4 regions of the Allobosea sp. 10L417 genome follow, and region 2 is predicted to be linked to each of the others. Evidence: riboswitches for the same ligand, from Rfam matches in the RefSeq annotation. Region 2 holds a riboswitch; each other region holds the start of a gene.
The links. A riboswitch is a leader RNA that binds a small molecule or an ion and turns the genes downstream of it on or off. The one in region 2 is predicted to bind cobalamin.
Positions count from the first base shown of each region.

Region 1: it holds a riboswitch for cobalamin, as region 2 does, so the genes downstream of both, AC1DE3_RS11910 (ABC transporter substrate-binding protein) here and AC1DE3_RS19280 (ribonucleoside-diphosphate reductase subunit alpha) in region 2, are expected to answer to the same signal.
Region 3: it holds a riboswitch for cobalamin, as region 2 does, so the genes downstream of both, AC1DE3_RS11625 (CbtB domain-containing protein) here and AC1DE3_RS19280 (ribonucleoside-diphosphate reductase subunit alpha) in region 2, are expected to answer to the same signal.
Region 4: it holds a riboswitch for cobalamin, as region 2 does, so the genes downstream of both, AC1DE3_RS08025 (TonB-dependent receptor plug domain-containing protein) here and AC1DE3_RS19280 (ribonucleoside-diphosphate reductase subunit alpha) in region 2, are expected to answer to the same signal.

Region 1 is NZ_JBFTJP010000003.1:305,947-310,500, forward strand. It holds gene AC1DE3_RS11895 (IclR family transcriptional regulator) at 1-275, shown strand, start outside; gene AC1DE3_RS11900 ((R)-mandelonitrile lyase) at 431-826, shown strand; gene AC1DE3_RS11905 (1-aminocyclopropane-1-carboxylate deaminase/D-cysteine desulfhydrase) at 851-1,855, shown strand; cobalamin riboswitch at 1,890-2,099, shown strand; gene AC1DE3_RS11910 (ABC transporter substrate-binding protein) at 2,373-3,404, shown strand; gene AC1DE3_RS11915 (FecCD family ABC transporter permease) at 3,401-4,444, shown strand; gene AC1DE3_RS11920 (ABC transporter ATP-binding protein) at 4,441-4,554, shown strand, end outside.
Region 2 is NZ_JBFTJP010000008.1:54,538-59,091, forward strand. It holds gene AC1DE3_RS19280 (ribonucleoside-diphosphate reductase subunit alpha) at 1-2,473, opposite strand, end outside; cobalamin riboswitch at 2,585-2,786, opposite strand; gene AC1DE3_RS19285 (short-chain fatty acyl-CoA regulator family protein) at 2,917-4,335, opposite strand; gene AC1DE3_RS19290 (isocitrate lyase) at 4,469-4,554, shown strand, end outside.
Region 3 is NZ_JBFTJP010000003.1:247,440-251,993, forward strand. It holds gene AC1DE3_RS11605 (saccharopine dehydrogenase family protein) at 1-83, shown strand, start outside; gene AC1DE3_RS11610 (aspartate/glutamate racemase family protein) at 80-805, shown strand; gene cobO (cob(I)yrinic acid a,c-diamide adenosyltransferase) at 1,095-1,703, opposite strand; gene cobU (bifunctional adenosylcobinamide kinase/adenosylcobinamide-phosphate guanylyltransferase) at 1,703-2,215, opposite strand; cobalamin riboswitch at 2,363-2,548, shown strand; gene AC1DE3_RS11625 (CbtB domain-containing protein) at 2,585-2,761, shown strand; gene AC1DE3_RS11630 (CbtA family protein) at 2,774-3,517, shown strand; gene AC1DE3_RS11635 (DUF1636 family protein) at 3,557-3,946, shown strand; gene cobW (cobalamin biosynthesis protein CobW) at 3,951-4,554, shown strand, end outside.
Region 4 is NZ_JBFTJP010000002.1:381,926-386,479, forward strand. It holds gene AC1DE3_RS08020 (cytochrome c3 family protein) at 1-667, shown strand, start outside; gene AC1DE3_RS08025 (TonB-dependent receptor plug domain-containing protein) at 804-2,744, opposite strand; cobalamin riboswitch at 2,868-3,067, opposite strand; gene AC1DE3_RS08030 (Orn/Lys/Arg family decarboxylase) at 3,306-4,554, shown strand, end outside.

The DNA.
Region 1 (4,554 bases), on a different contig from region 2:
AGGAGGCCTCCGAGGCCGACCGCGACAAGCTGGAGAGCGACGAGACCAATCGCACCCTCGCGGAAATCCGCGCCACCGGACATCGCGTCGCGCCGAGCCGCGACATCATGGCGGTGACCGACATCGCCTGCCCGGTGATCGGCCCGAGCGGTCATGCCGAAGCGGCGATCCTCGTGCCCTGCCTGCAGCGGCACGGCATCGCGACCGATGAAGCGGCGATCCTGCTCGCGCTCAAGGCCTCCTGCCGGGAGGCGGGTTCGCAGCTCTCGCTCTGAGAAAGTCCCAATCGAGAACGCCGTTGCGACCAGCGCGAGAGGCCTTGACGGTCGCAGTCTTCGGGTGATCCCCTCCTGCCGAAACAATGGGCTTCGCGTGGCTGTCGACAGCACCGATTCCCGGTCGCCGCAGTTCAAACCATCAGGAGATCGTCATGGAGATCATGCGCGCGGGCTCGCGCCCATCCGGAAAAGGACCGGCCGACTGGTTCACCGGATCGGTCCGGATCGACCCGCTCTTCAATCCGCATGCGCCGGAGCGCGTGCAGGGCGCGAGCGTCACCTTCGAGCCGGGGGCGCGGACGGCCTGGCATACGCATCCCCTCGGCCAGACGCTGATCGTCGTCAGCGGGGTCGGCCGGGTGCAGCGCTGGGGCGGTCCGATCGAGGAGATCCGGCCCGGCGACGTTGTCTGGTTCCCGCCCGGCGAAAAGCACTGGCACGGCGCGGCGCCTTCGACCGGGATGACCCATATCGCCGTTCAGGAAGCCGAGAACGGCAAGGTCGTGGAGTGGCTGGAGCAGGTCTCCGACGACCAGTATGGCGGCTGATGGCCGGCATAGTGGGGCGAAACGATGAAGCCTGAGCTCTCCAGCCTCCTGCGCGAGGCCCGCCACGTTCTGCTCGACACTCCGACGCCGCTTCAGCGGCTGCACCGTTTCGAGGAGAAGCTCGCGCGGCCCGGCATCTACGCCAAGCGCGATGATCTGATGCCAATCGCGCTCGGCGGCAACAAGCTGCGGAGCCTTGAATACTGGCTGGGGGACGCGCTGCGGCAGAAGGCCGATATCCTCCTAGTAGGCGGCGGCGCCAGCTCCAATCTCTGCCGTCTGACGGCCGCGGCGGCTTCGCTCGTCGGGCTCGACTGCCTCGTCCTGCACAATGCGGCCGACACGCAGGAGAACCGCCAGGCCTCCTTCCTCAACCGGCTGTTCGGCGCGGAGTTGCGCTTCCTCGGACCGGTCGATGAAAGCCAGCGCAACGCGGCGCTTGCAGCGGCCGCCGCAGAACTCGCCCGGCAGGGCCGGACGCCCTACATCGTCGGCGATCCCGTGCTGGGCGCGATGGGTTATGTTCGGGCCGCCTTCGAGCTGCATGAGCAGTCGCAAGGTGAAGAAGCCCCGATCAAGCATGTCTTTCTTGCCGGCTCGATGGGGCCGACCGAGGCTGGCTTCCTCTTCGGCAACGCCCTGCTGGGGCACCCCTTCCGCATCCATCTCGTCAGCGTCGAGTATGCGCTGACGGAGCTGGCGGGGCGTGTCCGGGCGATCTACGAGGGCCTGCGGGAGCGGACGGGGCTCGACGTCGACTCGCTGGAGGCCGCGCCCCTGCATTATCACATGGGCTATCTCGGCGACGGCTGGGGCGCCCCGACTCCGGCCTCGGAAGCGGCCATCCTGAGCTTCGCGCGCACCGAGGGCATCCTGATCGAACATGTCTACACCGCGAAGACCTGCGCCTGCTTCCTCGAGCGGGTTGCCGATGGAGGGATTGCCGGCGGCGAGCCCGCTTGCGTGCTCCATACCGGCGGCACCGCCGCGCTCTTCTCGCAATTCAGCCTGTTCCGGACGCTGACCTAACGTCGTATCGCTTGACGGGCTTCGGCGCCGCTCTATGGTGCCGCTCGATCGAGGTTCTCCGGGTCACGCCCGGAGCTAAGAGGGAATTCGGTGAGGCGCTTCCCGCGCCAATGCCGAGGCTGCCCCCGCAACTGTAAGCGGCGAGCCCTCCGTCCATCGTCCACTGGCGCCCTGCGCCGGGAAGGCCGGGCGGATCAGGCGTCGACCCGTGAGCCAGGAGACCTGCCGCGATCGCAAGGCGTCTTTCGGGCGGGGTGTTCCGGAGGGGTGCGCGTCGGCGGCCGGCTCCAGAGCTGCGCCTTCCGGCCGTATCCATCGAAGCTCCCCCGCCTCATCTCGGGGAGCGATGAATTCCATGTCCATGATCTTCGGCCGGGCCGCCGCAAGGGCCGCGACACGCTTGACGCGTCCACGTCGTGCGACCTATGAGAAATGCAACATTGTTACATCTTGTGAACATCGCGCCGAAACCGCCCGGTTTCGCCGACGCGGTGCCCGCGTCAGCCCGGTTGCCCCCATGCGTCCCGCCTTTTCGCTGCTGCCCACCCTTTTCGCCGCCGCAGCCGGCCTTGTCCTGTTCGCCGCGCCGGTCGCCGCAGCGCCGACGCAATACCCGCTGACGCTGGAGAATTGCCGGGAGACCATCACCTTCAACGCACCGCCCAAGCGCGTGGTCGCGATCGGCCAGACCCAGACAGAGATTCTCTACGCGCTCGGCCTCGGAGACCGGGTGGTCGGCACCGCCGTCTGGTTCTCGCCGGTGGCCAAGCCCTATGAGGCCGTCAACGCCAAGGTGAAGCGCCTCGCCGACAATGATCCGAGCTTCGAGGCGGTGGTCGGGCAGGAGCCCGATCTCGTCACCGCGATGTTCGAATGGCATGTCGGGCCGAACGGCATCGTCGGCAAGCGCGACCAGTTCCACAAGGTGAAGGTGCCGACCTATGTCTCGCCGACCGATTGCGTCGGCAAGGACAATTCAGGCCCGGGTGACGGCGTGCGCACGCAGATGTTCTCGATGGAGCTGGTCTATCGCAACATCCGCGAGTTCGGGCAGATCTTCGATGTTTCCGACCGCGCAGAGAAGCTTGTCGCCGAACTGAAGGCGCGCGAGGACAAGGCGGTCGAGTCCGTCGCGAAGCTGAAAGCGCAGGATGTGCCCGTCGTCGTCTGGTTCTCCAGCAAGGACATCAAGGGCGACGGCTTCATGGCCGGTAGGAACGGCGTGCCCGCCTATATCCTGTCCAAGCTCGGGGCGCGCAACATCATCACCACCAATGAGGAATGGCCGCTGGTCGGCTGGGAGAGCATCGCCGCCGCCAACCCGGCCGTAATCGTCACCGTGAAGATGGACCGCCGCCGCTTCCCGGCTGATGACATCGAAAAGAAGCTCGCATTCCTGAAGACCGACCCCGTTGCCAGCAAGCTCGACGCGGTGACGAACAACCGCGTCGTGATCATCGACGTGGGCGCGACCCGCGCGGGGCTCGACACGGTCGATGGGATCGAGACGCTCGCCAAGGCGATCGCCAGCTTCGGCCTCACCCCTTGAGCCACGCCGCCCACGGCCCGAATTGGCCGGCGCGGATCGGCATCGCGCTCCTCTCGCTGGTGGCGCTTACCGTCTCGGTGGCGCTGGCGGTGACGATCGGCGAGATGGCGATCCCGTTCGATGTCGCGCTCAAGGCGCTCGGCAACGGATTGTTCGATCTCGGCCTGCCGGTCGGCGCGATCCAGCAGGGCGTCATCTTCGACTACCGCCTGAGCCGGGCGCTGATGGCGGGGCTATGCGGCGGGGCGCTGGCGCTTTCCGGCGTGATCCTGCAGGCGCTGCTGCGCAACCCGCTGGCCGAGCCCTATATCCTCGGCATCTCGGCCGGCGCCTCCACCGGCGCCGTCGCGGTGCTGATCCTCGGGGTCGGCATCGGCGGCATGGCGGTCAGCCTGTCGACCGGCGCCTTCATCGGCGCCTGCGCGGCGCTTGCCGTCGTCGCGCTGCTAGCGGCGGGGGCCGGCGGCGCGAGCGACCGCGTCATCCTGGCCGGCGTCGCCGCCTCGCAGCTTTTCAACGCCGCGACCGCAACCATCGTGACGACGCTCGCCAGCGCCGAGCAGGCGCGCGGCGTGATGTTCTGGCTGCTGGGCAATTTCGGCGGGGTGCGCTGGCCGGATCTGTGGATCGCGACCCCGGTTGCGCTGATCGGCTTCGGCATCTGCATGCTGCACGCCAAGGCGCTCGATGCCTTCGCGTTCGGCGCCGACGCCGCCGCCTCACTGGGCGTGGCGGTAATGCGCGTGAGGATCGTCCTGTTCGCAACGACCGCCGTGATGACCGCCGCGATGGTCAGCATCGTCGGCACGATCGGCTTCGTCGGCCTCGTCATCCCCCATGCCGCGCGCTTCCTCGTCGGCTCGGGCCATGCCCGGCTGCTGCCGGCCAGCCTCGTCATCGGCGCGATCTTCATGATCCTCGCCGATATCCTCTCGCGCGTGCTGGTGCCGCAGCAGATCCTGCCGATCGGCGTGGTCACCGCGTTGTTCGGCGCACCGGCCTTCGCGCTGATCCTCTACCGCGCCCGGAAGCCCGCATGACGCTCGCGACCCAAGATGTGCGCTGGGGCGCAGCCGGACGGATGATCGTCGACGGCGTGACGCTTCATGCCGCTCCCGGCCGCATCCTCGGCTTGATCGGCCCCAACGGC
Region 2 (4,554 bases):
CCATCACCTCGTCCCAGAGCCCCCTCGCCTTCAGGTCATGGACGAGCCCGGCATTCACCACGGTGAAGTCGCCCGACATGTTCGCCTTGACGTAGAGCTGGCTGTAGGACGGCTCGATCGACTGCGAGACGCCGACGATGTTCGAGATCGTCGCGGTCGGCGCGATCGCCATCGTGTTCGAGTTGCGCATGCCGGTGGTCTTCACCCGCTCGCGCAGGCCCTGCCAGTCCAGCGTCGCCGAGCGATCCAGCTCGGCATCGCGATCGCGGGCTTCCGAGAGGATGTCGAGCGAGTCGATCGGCAAGATGCCCTTCGACCAGAGCGAACCCTCGAAGCTCGGGTAGCGGCCGCGCTCGGCGGCAAGATCGACCGAGGCCGAGATCGCATGAAAGCTGATCGCCTCCATTGACGTATCGGCGAAGGCGACGGCCTCCTCCGACGCCGTCGGCAGGCGCAGCGTCTGGAGCGCGTCCTGGAAGCCCATGATGCCGAGCCCAACCGGACGGTGGCGCAGGTTCGAGCGGCGCGCTTCCGGGATCGTGTAGAAATTGATGTCGACGACGTTGTCGAGCATGCGCATCGCCGTCTTCACGGTCCGCGCCAGCCGAGCCTGGTCGAGCCCGTCGGGGCCGACGTGGGCGGCGAGATTGACCGAGCCGAGATTGCAGACCGCGACCTCGTCGGCCGAGGTGTTGAGGGTGATCTCGGTGCAAAGATTGGATGAATGCACCACTCCGGCATGTTGCTGTGGTGAGCGGAGATTGCAGGCGTCCTTGAAGGTGATCCAGGGATGGCCGGTCTCGAACAGCATGGTCAGCATGCGTCGCCAGAGATCGACGGCCTTCAACTTCTTATGGACACGCAGCTCGCCGCGGGCGGCCTTCGCCTCATAGGTCTCGTAGGCTTCCCGGAACGGCTTGCCATAGAGATCGTGCAGGTCCGGCACCTCGTCGGGCGAGAACAGCGTCCAGTCGCCGCCCGCCTCGACGCGCTGCATGAACAGGTCGGGAATCCAGTTCGCCGTGTTCATGTCATGGGTGCGGCGGCGGTCGTCGCCGGTGTTCTTGCGGAGGTCGAGGAACTCCTCGATATCGACATGCCAGGTCTCGAGATAGGCGCAGACCGCGCCCTTGCGCTTGCCGCCCTGGTTGACCGCGATGGCTGTATCGTTGGCAACCTTGAGGAACGGTACGACGCCCTGGCTCTCGCCATTGGTGCCCTTGATATGGGCGCCCAAGCCCCGCACCGGCGTCCAGTCATTGCCGAGCCCGCCGGAATATTTGGCGAGCAGGGCGTTGTCCTTCACTGCCTTGAAGATGCCGTCGAGGTCGTCGGCGACCGTGGTCAGGAAGCAGGAGGAGAGTTGCGGACGCAGCGTGCCCGAATTGAACAGGGTCGGCGTCGAGGCCATGAAATCGAAGGACGACAGCAGGTCGTAGAACTCGATCGCCCGCGCTTCCCGGTCGATCTCGCGGATGGCGAGGCCCATGGCGACGCGCATAAAGAAGGCCTGCGGCAGCTCGAAGCGGTTGCCACGGACATGCAGGAAGTAGCGGTCGTAAAGCGTCTGGAAGCCGAGGTAGTCGAATTGCAGGTCGCGCTCCGGCTTCAGCGCCGTAGCGATACGGACAATGTCGAAGCGGCCGAGCTCGGGATCGATCAGTTCGTTCTCGATGCCGGTCTTGAGGTAGGCCGCGAAATAGTCGCCGTAGCCGGCGGCCATCTCTTCCTGCGTCGCCTGCTCGGTATGACCCTGGACGAAGGTGAGCGCCTCGCGGCGCAGTTTGTCGAGCAGCAGGCGGGCCGAGACCTTGGCGTAGTTCGGCTCGCTCTCGATCAACGTGCGGGCAGCTAGGATCGGCGCCAGCGCCAGCTCGTCGAGCGAAATGCCGTCATAGAGGTTGCGGCGGGTTTCCGTCAGGATCGGCTCGGCCGCGACACCATCGAGACCGGCGCAGGCCTCGCGCACCACCTTGTCGAGGCGAGCAGAATCCAGCGGCACCATCGCGCCATCGGCCAGCTTCATTCGGAAGGCTGGTGCGGCCGACTTAGCAGGCTTCGCTTCAGACAGCGCCTTGGCTCGCTCGCGCGCGCGTTCCTCACGATAGAGCACATAGGCGCGAGCGACCTTGTGGTGCTCGCCGCGCATCAGCGCGAGCTCCACCTGATCCTGGACGTCCTCGATATGGAAGGTGCGGCCGTTCGCGGCGCGACGGGTCAGCCCGGCGACGACCTGGTCGGTCATTTCCGCGACGGCTTCGTGGATGCGACGCGAAGCGGCGGCGTTCGATCCCTCGACCGCCAGGAACGCCTTGGTCAGCGCGACCGAGATTTTCGAAGGGTCGAACGGCGTCACTGCGCCGTTGCGGCGAATGACCTGGTAGCCGGGTTCGCTAGCCGCGGCCTTGGCCACCACAGGATCGGCGGCCGGAGAAACGGCAACCGGCCGCTCGGCTTCAAGAGAAAGAGACATGGCATCAACCCCAAATGTTGGGGGCAAAGGCCAGAGCGGTTGCGTCGAGAAGGCGCGCGGCACCACAAGGCCGCGACCTGCCAAGCGCACCACCGGGACACCCCGCCCGTGGACGTTCATGGTGTCGCGGCAGGTCTCCTGGCTCGCGGGTCAGCGCTCTCGTCCCGTCTTCCCAAGACCTTGCGGTCTCAGTGACTCAATCGTGGACGTGAACTCGCCGCTTACAGTTGCGGGGGCAGCGCCGGCTTCGCACCGGCTTCCCTCTTAGCTCTCGATCTTGCGATTCGAGAGACCATCGACCACCAGATCTAGTGGCCAACGCTGTTCCGGTGTCAATAGGTCGCTATGCCCTTCATTCGGCGCCTTCGATCATCGCCACCGTCGGCCCGGCAGGCATACCGCAACGCGAGCCCAAGGCCTCGCCACGCCCAGTATGAAAGGCCTTACACGGCGTTGTACGGCACGAAGCCGTGCATGCGCTCGTCGATGGCGAGCGGCTTGCCGATCGGCGGGAAAGCCCGCTGCGGGCAGTTCGAGCGTTCGCAGACCTTGCAGCCGGCGCCGATCGGCGTCGCCGCGCTCGGGTCGCCCAGATCGAGGCCCTTCGAATAGACGAGGCGGCTCGCATGGCGGATATCGCAGCCAAGCCCGATCGAGAAGGTCTTGCCGATGTCGCCGTAGCCGCCAACCGCGTCGTTCACGGTGCGGGCGATCCAGAGATAGGTCCGCCCGTCCGGCATCTGCGCGGTCTGCGTCAGAATGCGCCCGGGCTGCGCGAAGGCTTCGTAGACGTTCCAGAGCGGACAGGTTCCGCCTACCCGCGAGAAGTGGAAATCGGTCGCGGATTGCCGCTTGGAGATATTGCCGGCCCGGTCGACCCGGACAAAAAAGAACGGCACGCCCGGCGCCCCCGGCCGCTGCAGCGACGACAGGCGGTGGCAGACGGATTCGAAGCCGACGCCGAAACGCCGGGCGAGGCGGTCGATATCGTAGCGCTCGGCCTCCGCTGCATCGAGGAAGGTGCGATAGGGCATGAGCAGCGCCGCGGCGAAGTGATTGGCGAGGCCAATGCGGGCGAGCGCGTGCACCTCCGCCGCCCCGGCCGCAGCCTCCTCGGCCAGCCGCCCTATCGCCTCCTCCATTTCCAGGAAGCCGATCTGCGTGGCTATCTGGAAGGCGCGCTGTCCGGGATCGAGGAGAGCCGAAAGGTGAAGCCGGCGCTCCTTCGGGTCATAGCGCCGCTGGGCCTGCCCCGCCATGTCATTGGAGAGCTGGATACGGACGCCATGCCGGCGATCGAGGCGGCGGGCTAGCCCCTCCGCCACCTGCCCGACCTTCAAATCCGCCGTTTCGAAGATGCGCTCCGCCGCTTCGTCGAGTTCGGAAAAATGATTGTGGTGCGCGTAGAAGAAGTCCCGCACCTGCTCATGCGGCATCAGCGCCCGGAAGGTCGCCTCGCCGCCGCTGCCGAGCCCGAGTTCGCCCGCCATCGCATCGGCCCGCTCCAGCGCGTTGCGGTAGCGCCGATGCAGCGCGACGACCGCCCGGCCGAGCGCGGGCATGTTCTCCACCACCTCGCGGATCTCGCTGACACTCACGGAATCGCCATTGGCCGGATCGGCGAAGACCTCGCGCAGGTCGGCGACCATCCGCGCCTCATCCCCTTCCGAGAAGAGCTGGACGTCGACGCCGAAGACCGCGTTGATCTTCAGCAGCACCTGGACGGTCAGCGGGCGCAGATTCTTCTCGATCTGGTTGAGATAGCTCGGCGACACCTCGAGCGCCTGAGCGAGCGCAAGCTGGGTCAAGCCGCGCTCTTCGCGCAGGCGCTTGAGGCGGACGCCCGCAAAGACCTTCTTCATAGGCAAGTTCCATTCGCAAAATTCGCAAACACGTCCTATGCCATTCGCATTATTTCACATTTTCAGTCATTTTGCGCCGCAGCAATAGCGAATATTGTGTGAGTTATTCTTATCAAACGAGAGGGCTTTCGCAATGGATGTGATCGGTTTCGACCCAGTCGCCGGACATCGCGGGACGAACACCGCCGCCAAGGCGCAGGCGGCTCCGCGCAAAACCTA
Region 3 (4,554 bases), on a different contig from region 2:
TGCGCGAAAACCGTTTCCTTGCCTGGTTCTTCGAGACGCCGGCACCTGTCCCCGGTCGCGTTTTGCAGGGAGTGCATCCATGAACGGCTCTGGGTCCGGACGGCTGGGCGCGGTCGTGAACGATCTGAGCATCGGGGTCCTGATGCTCGACACCCATTTTCAACGCCTGCCGGGCGATATCGGCAACGGCCGCACCTGGCCTTTCCCGGTCCAGTTCCGGGTCGTCCGCGGCGCCGATCCCGCGGCCATCGTCCATGGTCGCCCGGAAGAATTCCTCGAGCCCTTCATCGCCGCCGCCCTCGATCTCGTCGCTTGCGGGGTGCGCGGCATTGCTACCAGCTGCGGTTTTCTGGCGCTGCTGCAGCGAGAGCTGGCCGCCGCACTCCCGGTTCCCGTGGCCACGAGCAGCCTGCTGCAGGCACCGTTGATCGAGGCCATGCTGCCCGCCGGCCAGCAAGTCGGCATCCTCACCTTCGCCGCGGAGGCGTTGACGGCGCGCCATCTGGCCGCCGTCGGGGTGCGTCCCGACACTCCCATCGAGGGGCTGCCTCCGGACAGCCTGTTCCGCCAGGTCTATGGCAATCGCGGCGGCGTGTCCGACGTCGCAAAGCTCGAGGAAGAAGTCGTGACAGCCGCCCGCGCGCTGGTCCGCCGCCATCCGAATGTCGGCGCGATCCTCTGCGAATGCACGAATCTTCCGCCGCATTCGGCGGCGGTCGCTGCTGCCACCGGGCGGCCGGTCTTCGACGTCATCGGGTTCGTTGAATGGTTCGGGCATGCGATCGCGCCGCCGCGCTTCCGCTAAGGTTTGACGAGGAGCGCCGCTGGCTTTTGGTCTCGCTATTGATTGAAGTGCTCGCAAGGCGGGACTAGGCATGTCCCTAGGCGCGAGACTGCAGCGGAGATGCGGGGGTCGCGCTCGGCCTTCAGCGATGGCGTCCATCTGCGGGACTACGCAAGTTTCGTGCGGGACCGGGAGGCGGAGATGTGCCGCAGCCTCGGCATCCAGGCTCCGCGGTAGCTTGCGCCACCCCGCGCCGTGTCCCGGCCCTCCGCTGCCATGGGCCAATCGGCGCGCGAGATGGGCCGAGTGACTAAAACTCGATGCCCTGCTGCGCCTTCACGCCGGCGGCGAAGTGGTGCTTCACCAACGTCATCTCGGTGACGAGGTCGGCCGCCTCGATCAACTCCGGCTTGGCGTTGCGGCCGGTGACGACGACGTGCAGGTCTGGGCGGCGAGCGACCAGCGTCGACACGACGTCGGCGAGCGGCAGATAGTCGTAGCGCAGGGCGATGTTGAGCTCATCGAGCACCAGGAGCCGGATTTCGGGGTCGGCCATCAGCTCCCTCGCCTTCGCGAAGGCGCGCTCGGCGGCAGCGATGTCACGGGCCTTGTCCTGCGTTTCCCAGGTGAAGCCCTCGCCCATGCTGTGCCAGGCGACCTGATCGCCGAAGGTTTCCAGCGCCTTGCGCTCGCCGGTCGACCAGGCGCCCTTGATGAATTGCACCACGCCGATGCGCCAGCCATGTCCGAGCGCGCGCAAGATCAGGCCGAAGGCCGCCGTTGACTTGCCCTTGCCGGGGCCGGTGTTGACGATGAGAAGGCCCTTCTCGACGGTCTTGGAAGCGACCTCGGCGTCCTGCACCGCCTTGCGCTTCTCCATCTTGGCCTTGTGGCGGGCGGTGTCTTCGGTGTCGGTCATCATTTCACTCGCATCGGCAATCCGGCGACCATGAAGACCACGCGGCCGGCGCGCGCCGCAAGCGCCTGATGCAGCCGCCCGGCCTCGTCGCGGAAGCGGCGGGCGAGCGCATTCTCCGGGACGATGCCGAGGCCGACCTCGTTGCCGACCAGCACGAGCGGCGCGGAGACGCTTTCGCAGGCGGCGATCAGGGCCTGGCGCGCCGCGGCCGTATCGCGCTCGGCGAGGATGAGGTTGGTCAGCCAGAGCGTCAGGCAATCGACAAGGATGGGCCGGCCGGCCGGACGGACGGCGATGGCCTCGGCGAGATCGAGCGGCGCATCGACGGTCTGCCAGCCCTCCGGGCGGCGTGCGCGATGCTCGGCGATGCGCTCGCGCATCTCGTCGTCATAGGCCTGGGCGGTGGCGATGTAGCTCCAGGGGGCCGGGCAAGCCTCGATCAGCGCCTCGGCATGGCGGCTCTTGCCGGAGCGGGCGCCGCCGAGGACGAGGGTGAGGTGGGGCAATTCCATCGAAAAGTCCTATGCCGTCATGCTCGGGCTCGACCCGAGCATCTCCATCCGAAAGGGCGAGCCTCTTCCTGTACGAGATTCTCGGGTCAAGCCCGAGAATGACGTTTCTGCCACGGCGCACTGCATTGCACAGCGGCACGCCGATAGCTAATGATGGTCCATGACGGTGCCTCCGCAAGGAGGTGAAAAGGGAACGCGGTGAGATACCGCGGCTGCCCCCGCAACTGTAAGCGGGTGTTTCCCGCCATCGGCCACTGGAGCGCTCGCTCCGGGAAGGCGGTGGGGAACATCAGACCCGCGAGCCAGGAGACCTGCCGTCGACCCGCAACGATCCAACCGGCTGCCGGCGGGGCGGCCACGGAGAGCCCCATGAACACCGCTTCGGTTTCCACCACTCAACTCAGCGTCTCGGAACGCGTCAAGGCAGCCGCCGCCGCGCTCGTGATCGGCGTCGCGCTGATCTACACGACCGGCTTCGCGGCCTCGACGAACGTTCACAACGCCGGGCACGATACCCGCCACGGTCTCGCCTTCCCCTGCCACTGAGGGAAAGCATCCATGGTTACGCGTGTTCTCACGGTCAGCATTCTGGCCGGGCTTCTGGCTGGGCTGATCGTCGCCGCCCTCCAGCATGTCACCACCACCCCGCTGATCCTCAAGGCCGAGACCTATGAGGCGGCGTTGCGCCTGCAGGCGCCGACGCTCGCCGCCTTCGACGGCGAGGCGAAGATCATCCTCGCGCATGGCCCCGCTGGCGATGCGCCCGGCCACGACCATGCCGAATGGAAGCCGCAGGACGGCCTCCAGCGCACGCTCTTCACCAGCGCAGTGACGATCGCGACCGCAATCGGCTTCGCCGCGCTGCTGCTCGCGGGAATGATCGCGGCCGGCGATACGATCGACCAACGTAGCGCCCTGGTCTGGGGCGCCTGCGGCTTCCTGGCGCTCGGGCTCGCCCCCGCGATGGGGCTCGCGCCGGAATTGCCGGGCGCGGCTTCCGCAGCGCTGGAGCAGCGGCAGTTCTGGTGGCTGGTCACCGCTATCGCCACGGCGCTTGGGCTCTTCCTGTTCCTGCGCTTCGAGCAGCCCTGGCTCAAGCTGCTGGCCGTCGTCGTGATCCTGCTCCCGCATGTGATCGGCGCCCCGCATCCGGCTGCGCCGGAGAGCAAGGTGCCGGCCGAGGTTGCGGCGCATTTCGCGGCTCTGTCACTCGGCATCCAGGCTGCGCTCTGGCTCGCCACCGCCTTCATGGTCGGCGTGCTCTGGCCCTGGGCCAGCCGGCGCGCCGCGCTCGCGCGCTGAAGGCAGCGGAGCCTCCGGGCTCCGCGCGAAAGGCAAGTCATGTCCGAGGGCGACCTCACTATCCATGTCTGCACCGCCTGCAGGCGGGCGCGCGCCGATCTCCCGGAGGGTTACGACCAGCCGGGGCTGGCGCTCGCGGAGCGTCTCACCGCTCAGCTCGCAGCAAAGGGCAGCACCATCCCGGTGCTGCCTGTCGAATGCCTCGCCGTCTGCAAGCGGCCCTGCACCATCGCGCTCAGCGCCGATGGCAAATGGACCTATCTGATCGGCGACCTCGACACCGACACCCATCTCGACGAGATCGTCGGCGCGGCGGAGGCCTATGCCGCCAGCGCCAACGGCATCGTTCCCTGGAAAGAGCGGCCGCAGTCCTTCCGCAAGGGCGTGGTCGCACGCGTGCCGCCTTTGCCGGCGCGCCAGCAAGGATGACATCATGAACGCTCCGCAAACCACGAACCTGGGCAAGACGCCCTGCACGATCATCACCGGCTTCCTCGGCGCCGGTAAGACGACGCTGGTGCGCCATCTCCTCGAGAATGCGCAGGGCAAGAAGCTCGCCGTGCTCGTCAACGAGTTCGGCGATCTCGGCTTCGACGGCGAGTTCCTGAAGGGCTGCGGCATCGCCGGCTGCAGCGACGAGGACGTGGTCGAGCTGCCGAATGGCTGCATCTGCTGCACCGTCGCCGATGATTTCGTGCCGGCGCTGGAGAAGCTCCTGAACCGGCCGAACCCGCCCGAGCATATCCTGATCGAGACCTCCGGCCTCGCCTTGCCGAAGCCGCTGGTGCAGGCCTTCAACTGGCCTGCAATCCGCGCCCGCGTCACCGTCGACGGCGTCATCGCCGTGGTCGACGGACCGGCCGTGGCCGATGGCCAGTTCGCCGATGATCCCGAGGCGCTCGCGGCGCAGAAGGCGGCCGATGTCTCCGTCGAGCACGACAACCCTCTGGAGGAGGTATTCGAGGACCAGATCCTCTGCGCCGACCTTATCCTGCTCAACAAGAGCGACCTCGTCGACGAGGCCGGCCGCGCACGGG
Region 4 (4,554 bases), on a different contig from region 2:
GCGCTTCTGGCGCATCATCAGCCGGCCGAGCGCCTATCTGCCGCTCGGCTTCCTGACCCTCGGCGGCTTTGTCGGGGGCGTGCTCTTCTGGGGTGGCTTCAACACCGCGCTGGAGATCACCAACACCGAGAAGTTCTGCACCTCCTGCCACGAGATGCGCGACAACGTCTATCAGGAGCTGCAATCGACGGTGCATTTCTCGAACCGCTCGGGCGTGCGCGCGACCTGCCCGGACTGCCATGTGCCGCATAACTGGACGGACAAGATCGCCCGCAAGATGCAGGCCTCCAAGGAGGTCTGGGGCAAGATCTTCGGCACGATCTCGACGCGCGAGAAGTTCCTCAATCACCGGCTCGAGCTCGCCAAGCACGAATGGGCGCGGCTCAAGGCGAACGACTCGCTCGAATGCCGCAACTGCCATTCCTCGGTCGCGATGGACTTCACCAAACAGACGCGCCGTGCGGCCGAGATCCACAGCCGCTTCCTGGTGACCGGCGAGAAGACCTGCATCGACTGCCACAAGGGCATCGCCCATCTGCTGCCGGACATGACCGGCATCGAGCCGGGCTGGAAGGACGCGCCCGAGCTGCAGGGCAAGGGCAGCGCCTCCTGGCACGGGCCTGAATGGGCCGTGCGGACCTATCTGGCGGAGATGGAGAAGCGCTGAATCGACCGGCGCATTCGCGGCAGCCCGCGCCGGGCGTGGCGGTCGCGCGTGTCATCGTCCGGCGCAACGCCGATTGCCATGGCGGCGGAGGCCGTCATGGCAACGCCACGAAAATCGCGCGGGGCGCGGGGCGCGCTCAGCCGCCGATGGCCACCTTGATGCCGCCGAAGGCACCGAGGCCCGGAAACAGGAAGCCGACGGGGTTCTCCCAGCGCTTATCGAAGAGATTGTCGATGCGGCCGAACACGGTGACCTTGTCGGTCGCCTTGTATTCGGCCGCGAGATTGACCAGCGTCGCGCCCTTCGCGTTCATTCGGGCGACCGAGAAGTCGCGATTGCCGTCCACCCAGGAGCCGACGTAGAGCAGCGTCGCCGAGAGCGTGAGCTTGTCGGTCGGCGTCCATGTCGCGGTTGCGCTCGCCTTGTGTCGCGGCCGGCGCAGCAGCTCCTGTCGCGCGATCTCGTCCTTGGCGAGGGTGAAGGTGTAGTCGGCGCGGATGCGGAATTGCGGCGAAATCTCCAGCGCGGCGAAGGCCTCGACGCCCTTGGTTCTGGCCTTTCCGACATTCGCATAGGAATCGAAGGTGGCGTTGGTGACGATCAGGTTGTCGATGTCGTTCTGGAACCACGTCGCACCGAACTGCAGCTTCCGGTCGAAAAGCGGCTGCTCGAAGCCGGCATCCCAGCCGCGGCTTTCTTCCGGATTCAGGTTCGGATTGCCATGGAAATTGAACCCGGGGCGATAGTCGACGAAGAGCTCGTTGAGCGTCGGCGCCTTGAAACCGGTGCCGTAGCTCGCCTTCAGCTTGGTCTCGGTGCCGGGGATGATCAGCGCCGGGGCGATGCGGTAGGTGGTGTGGCCGCCATAGCTGTCGTCGTCGTCGCGTCGGATATTGGCCACCAGAAAGAAGCGGTCCTGGATATTGCCCTGATATTCGAGGAAGCCAGCCTTGTTGCCGTTGGAGGCGACGAGGCCCGTATCCAGGCGCTCGCGCTCGTATTGCAGGCCCATGAGCAGGTTGTGGCCCTTGGCGATCTCGAAATTGCCGCGCCAGTCGAGCTTGGTGCGCTCGCCCAGATTCTCGTTGGGCAGGCCGAGGATGCCGGTCGTTCCGTTCGCCGTCCGCGTTGCCCGGTCCTGGTTGGTGTAGGAGACGCCGAAGGTGTTGACGAAGCGCCCGCCGAACGGGTCCCAGACGACCTCGCCGCGGGTGAAGGCCTGGGCGTAGTTCTGCAGCGAGCGATAGGGCGCAGGCCGGCTCGGGAAGCCGGTGTCGCTGGTGAAACGCAGCTGCCCGTCTTGATAGCGGCCGATCCAGTTGAGTGTCAGCGTGTCGCTGAGCGCAACGCCGACGCGGCCTGAATAGTTGTAATTGTCGAAGGCATTGGGGTTGATGCGCCGGCCCGGCGGGACAAGGTTCGGTGGCGTCACATCGGTCGCGTCCGAGCGGAAGTGGGCGGCGTTGAAGGCGTAGTTGAAGCGGTCGTCGCCGCCGCTGAAGCCCGCAGACTGGTTGAATGTGCCGTGAGAGCCGGCCTCGACGCGTGCCGTTGCCTTTGGTGGACCCTCGCCGCGCTTCGTCGTGATCGAGATCACGCCGCCGAGCGCGTTGGCCCCATAGAGGCCGCTCTGCGGGCCGCGCAGCACCTCGATGCGCTCGATATCGTCCGTCAGCATCGAGCCGAAATCGAAGGAGCGATTGGGAGTCGCGGGGTCGTTGGCCTCGATTCCGTCGATGAGCACCTTGACGTGGTTCGAGTTGGTGCCGCGCATGAAGACCGAGGTCTGCCCGCCCGGCCCGCCGGTCTGCACGATGTTCATGCCGGGCACCGTCGCGAGCGCCTGCGGCAGGGTGCGGCGCTGCTGCTGCTCGATCTCCTTCGCAGTGATGACGGTGACGGAGCTCGCGATCTCGCGCGCCGGGGTCGGCGTCCCCGTGGCGCTGACCACGATCTCGTCGAGCGCGACCGGGCCGGCGTCGCTTTGCGCCAGGGCAGGGGCAGAGCAGGCGAGGGCGAGAAGGGAGGCGGAAAGCAGCAGGCGGCCGCGTCCTGCGGCTGGAGAGAAGACGTTCACGATGGAGACCTCGGGCGGTTGACGTCAGTGGCACGTCACCGCGAACGCGATCTCCCATCGGCCGCGCGGGAGGCGGCAAACAGTCTAATCAGCGATCGGCGCACCCCGTCCGAACGTGTTCGCGTGTGACCACGGTTGACGGCAGGTCTCCTGGCTCGCGGGTCGGTGCCTTCACGCCGCCTTCCCAGGTCCGAGGTCCCAGTGGCGTCTGGCGAAAGGCTCGCCGCTTACAGTTGCGGGGGCAGCCGCGGCATGGGGCAGAAATTCGCCCGCACCGCGTTCCCTTTTGATCCCGTGAAGGAACCGTCGCGGCGACGATTAGGGCGGAAATGCGGCCGCGTCAAACCGGCTTGGCGCTGCAGCGACAGCAGACCACCATCTGCTACAGTCCCCGGCGAGACGGGATCGGGCCAGCCGACGTTCCGGCCGGGGCTGCGCATCTTTGGCCTGAATTCCGGGGAAAGATGGGGCACCGGGACCTCGCTGATGCAGTTGCATCGTTGGTCGCCGGATTGTCGCAAGACTCACTCAGTGTCGTAAGTTCACGCCAGCGGAGACGGCATGGATTATTTCAGGCGCTTCACCTTTCTGTTCGCGACGCCGAATTTCGATGCCGAGGATCTCGAAGGGATCCGCTTCAACCAAATCATCGAGGAGATCGAGCGCTCGGGCTTCGAGGTCGTCAAGGCGCGCAAGCTCGAAGATGCCGAGATCGCGGTCCAGACCGATGCCGCCATCGGCTGCATGGTGGTCGACTGGGGCAAGAAGGGTCTTGAGGGCAAGACTGCCGCGCTGATCAATCTGATGCGCCGGCGCGGCCTCGATTTTCCGATCATCCTGCTCATCCGCCGCAAGCGCTTCGAGGACGTACCGGTCGAGGTGCTCGATTTCATCGACGGCTATATCTTCCTCTCGGAGGAGACCCCGCCCTTCATCGCCAAGAGCCTGATCAGCCGTCTCAAGCAATATGCCGAGACGCTGAAGACGCCGTTCTTCGGCGCGCTCGTCGATTATGCCGAGGAAGGCAACCATCTCTGGACCTGCCCGGGACACAATGGCGGCGTCTTCTACAGCCGTAGCCCGATCGGACGCGTCTTCATGGAGCATCTCGGCGAGGCTGTGTTCCGCGACGACCTCGACAATTCCGTGCTCGATCTCGGCGACCTGCTGACCCATGAGGGGCCGGCCCTGAAGGCGCAGAAGGAAGCGGCGCAAATTTTCGGGGCGGAGAAGACCTATTTCGTCCTGAACGGCACCTCGACCTCCAACAAGGTCGCGCTCGCCGCGCTGGTTTCGGACGGCGACCTCGTGCTGTTCGACCGGAACAACCACAAGGCGGCTCATCACGGCGCGCTGCTGATCGCCGGGGGCATTCCGGTCTATATCCCGACCGCGCGCAACGCCTGGGGGCTGATCGGCCCGATGCTCTGGGAGAGCTTCGACGAGGAGGCGCTGCGCGAGCGCATCCGCACCAATCCGCTTATCAAGGACCCGGACGCCTGGAGGAAGCCGCGCCCGTTCCGGGTCGCAGTGGTGGAACAGTGCACCTATGACGGCACGATCCACAGCGCGCAGATGATCCTCGACCGGATCGGCCACCTCTGCGACTACATCCTCTTCGACGAAGCCTGGGCCGGCTTCATGAAGTTCCATCCGCTCTATGCGGGCCGCTTCGCCATGGGCCTCTCCGGCCTCGGCCCGGAGTCCCCCGGCATCATCGCGACCCAGTCGACGCACAAGCAGCTCGCGAGCTTCAGCCAGGCGTCCCAGATCCACATGAAGGATCGGCATATCAGGGGCCAGAAGCGGC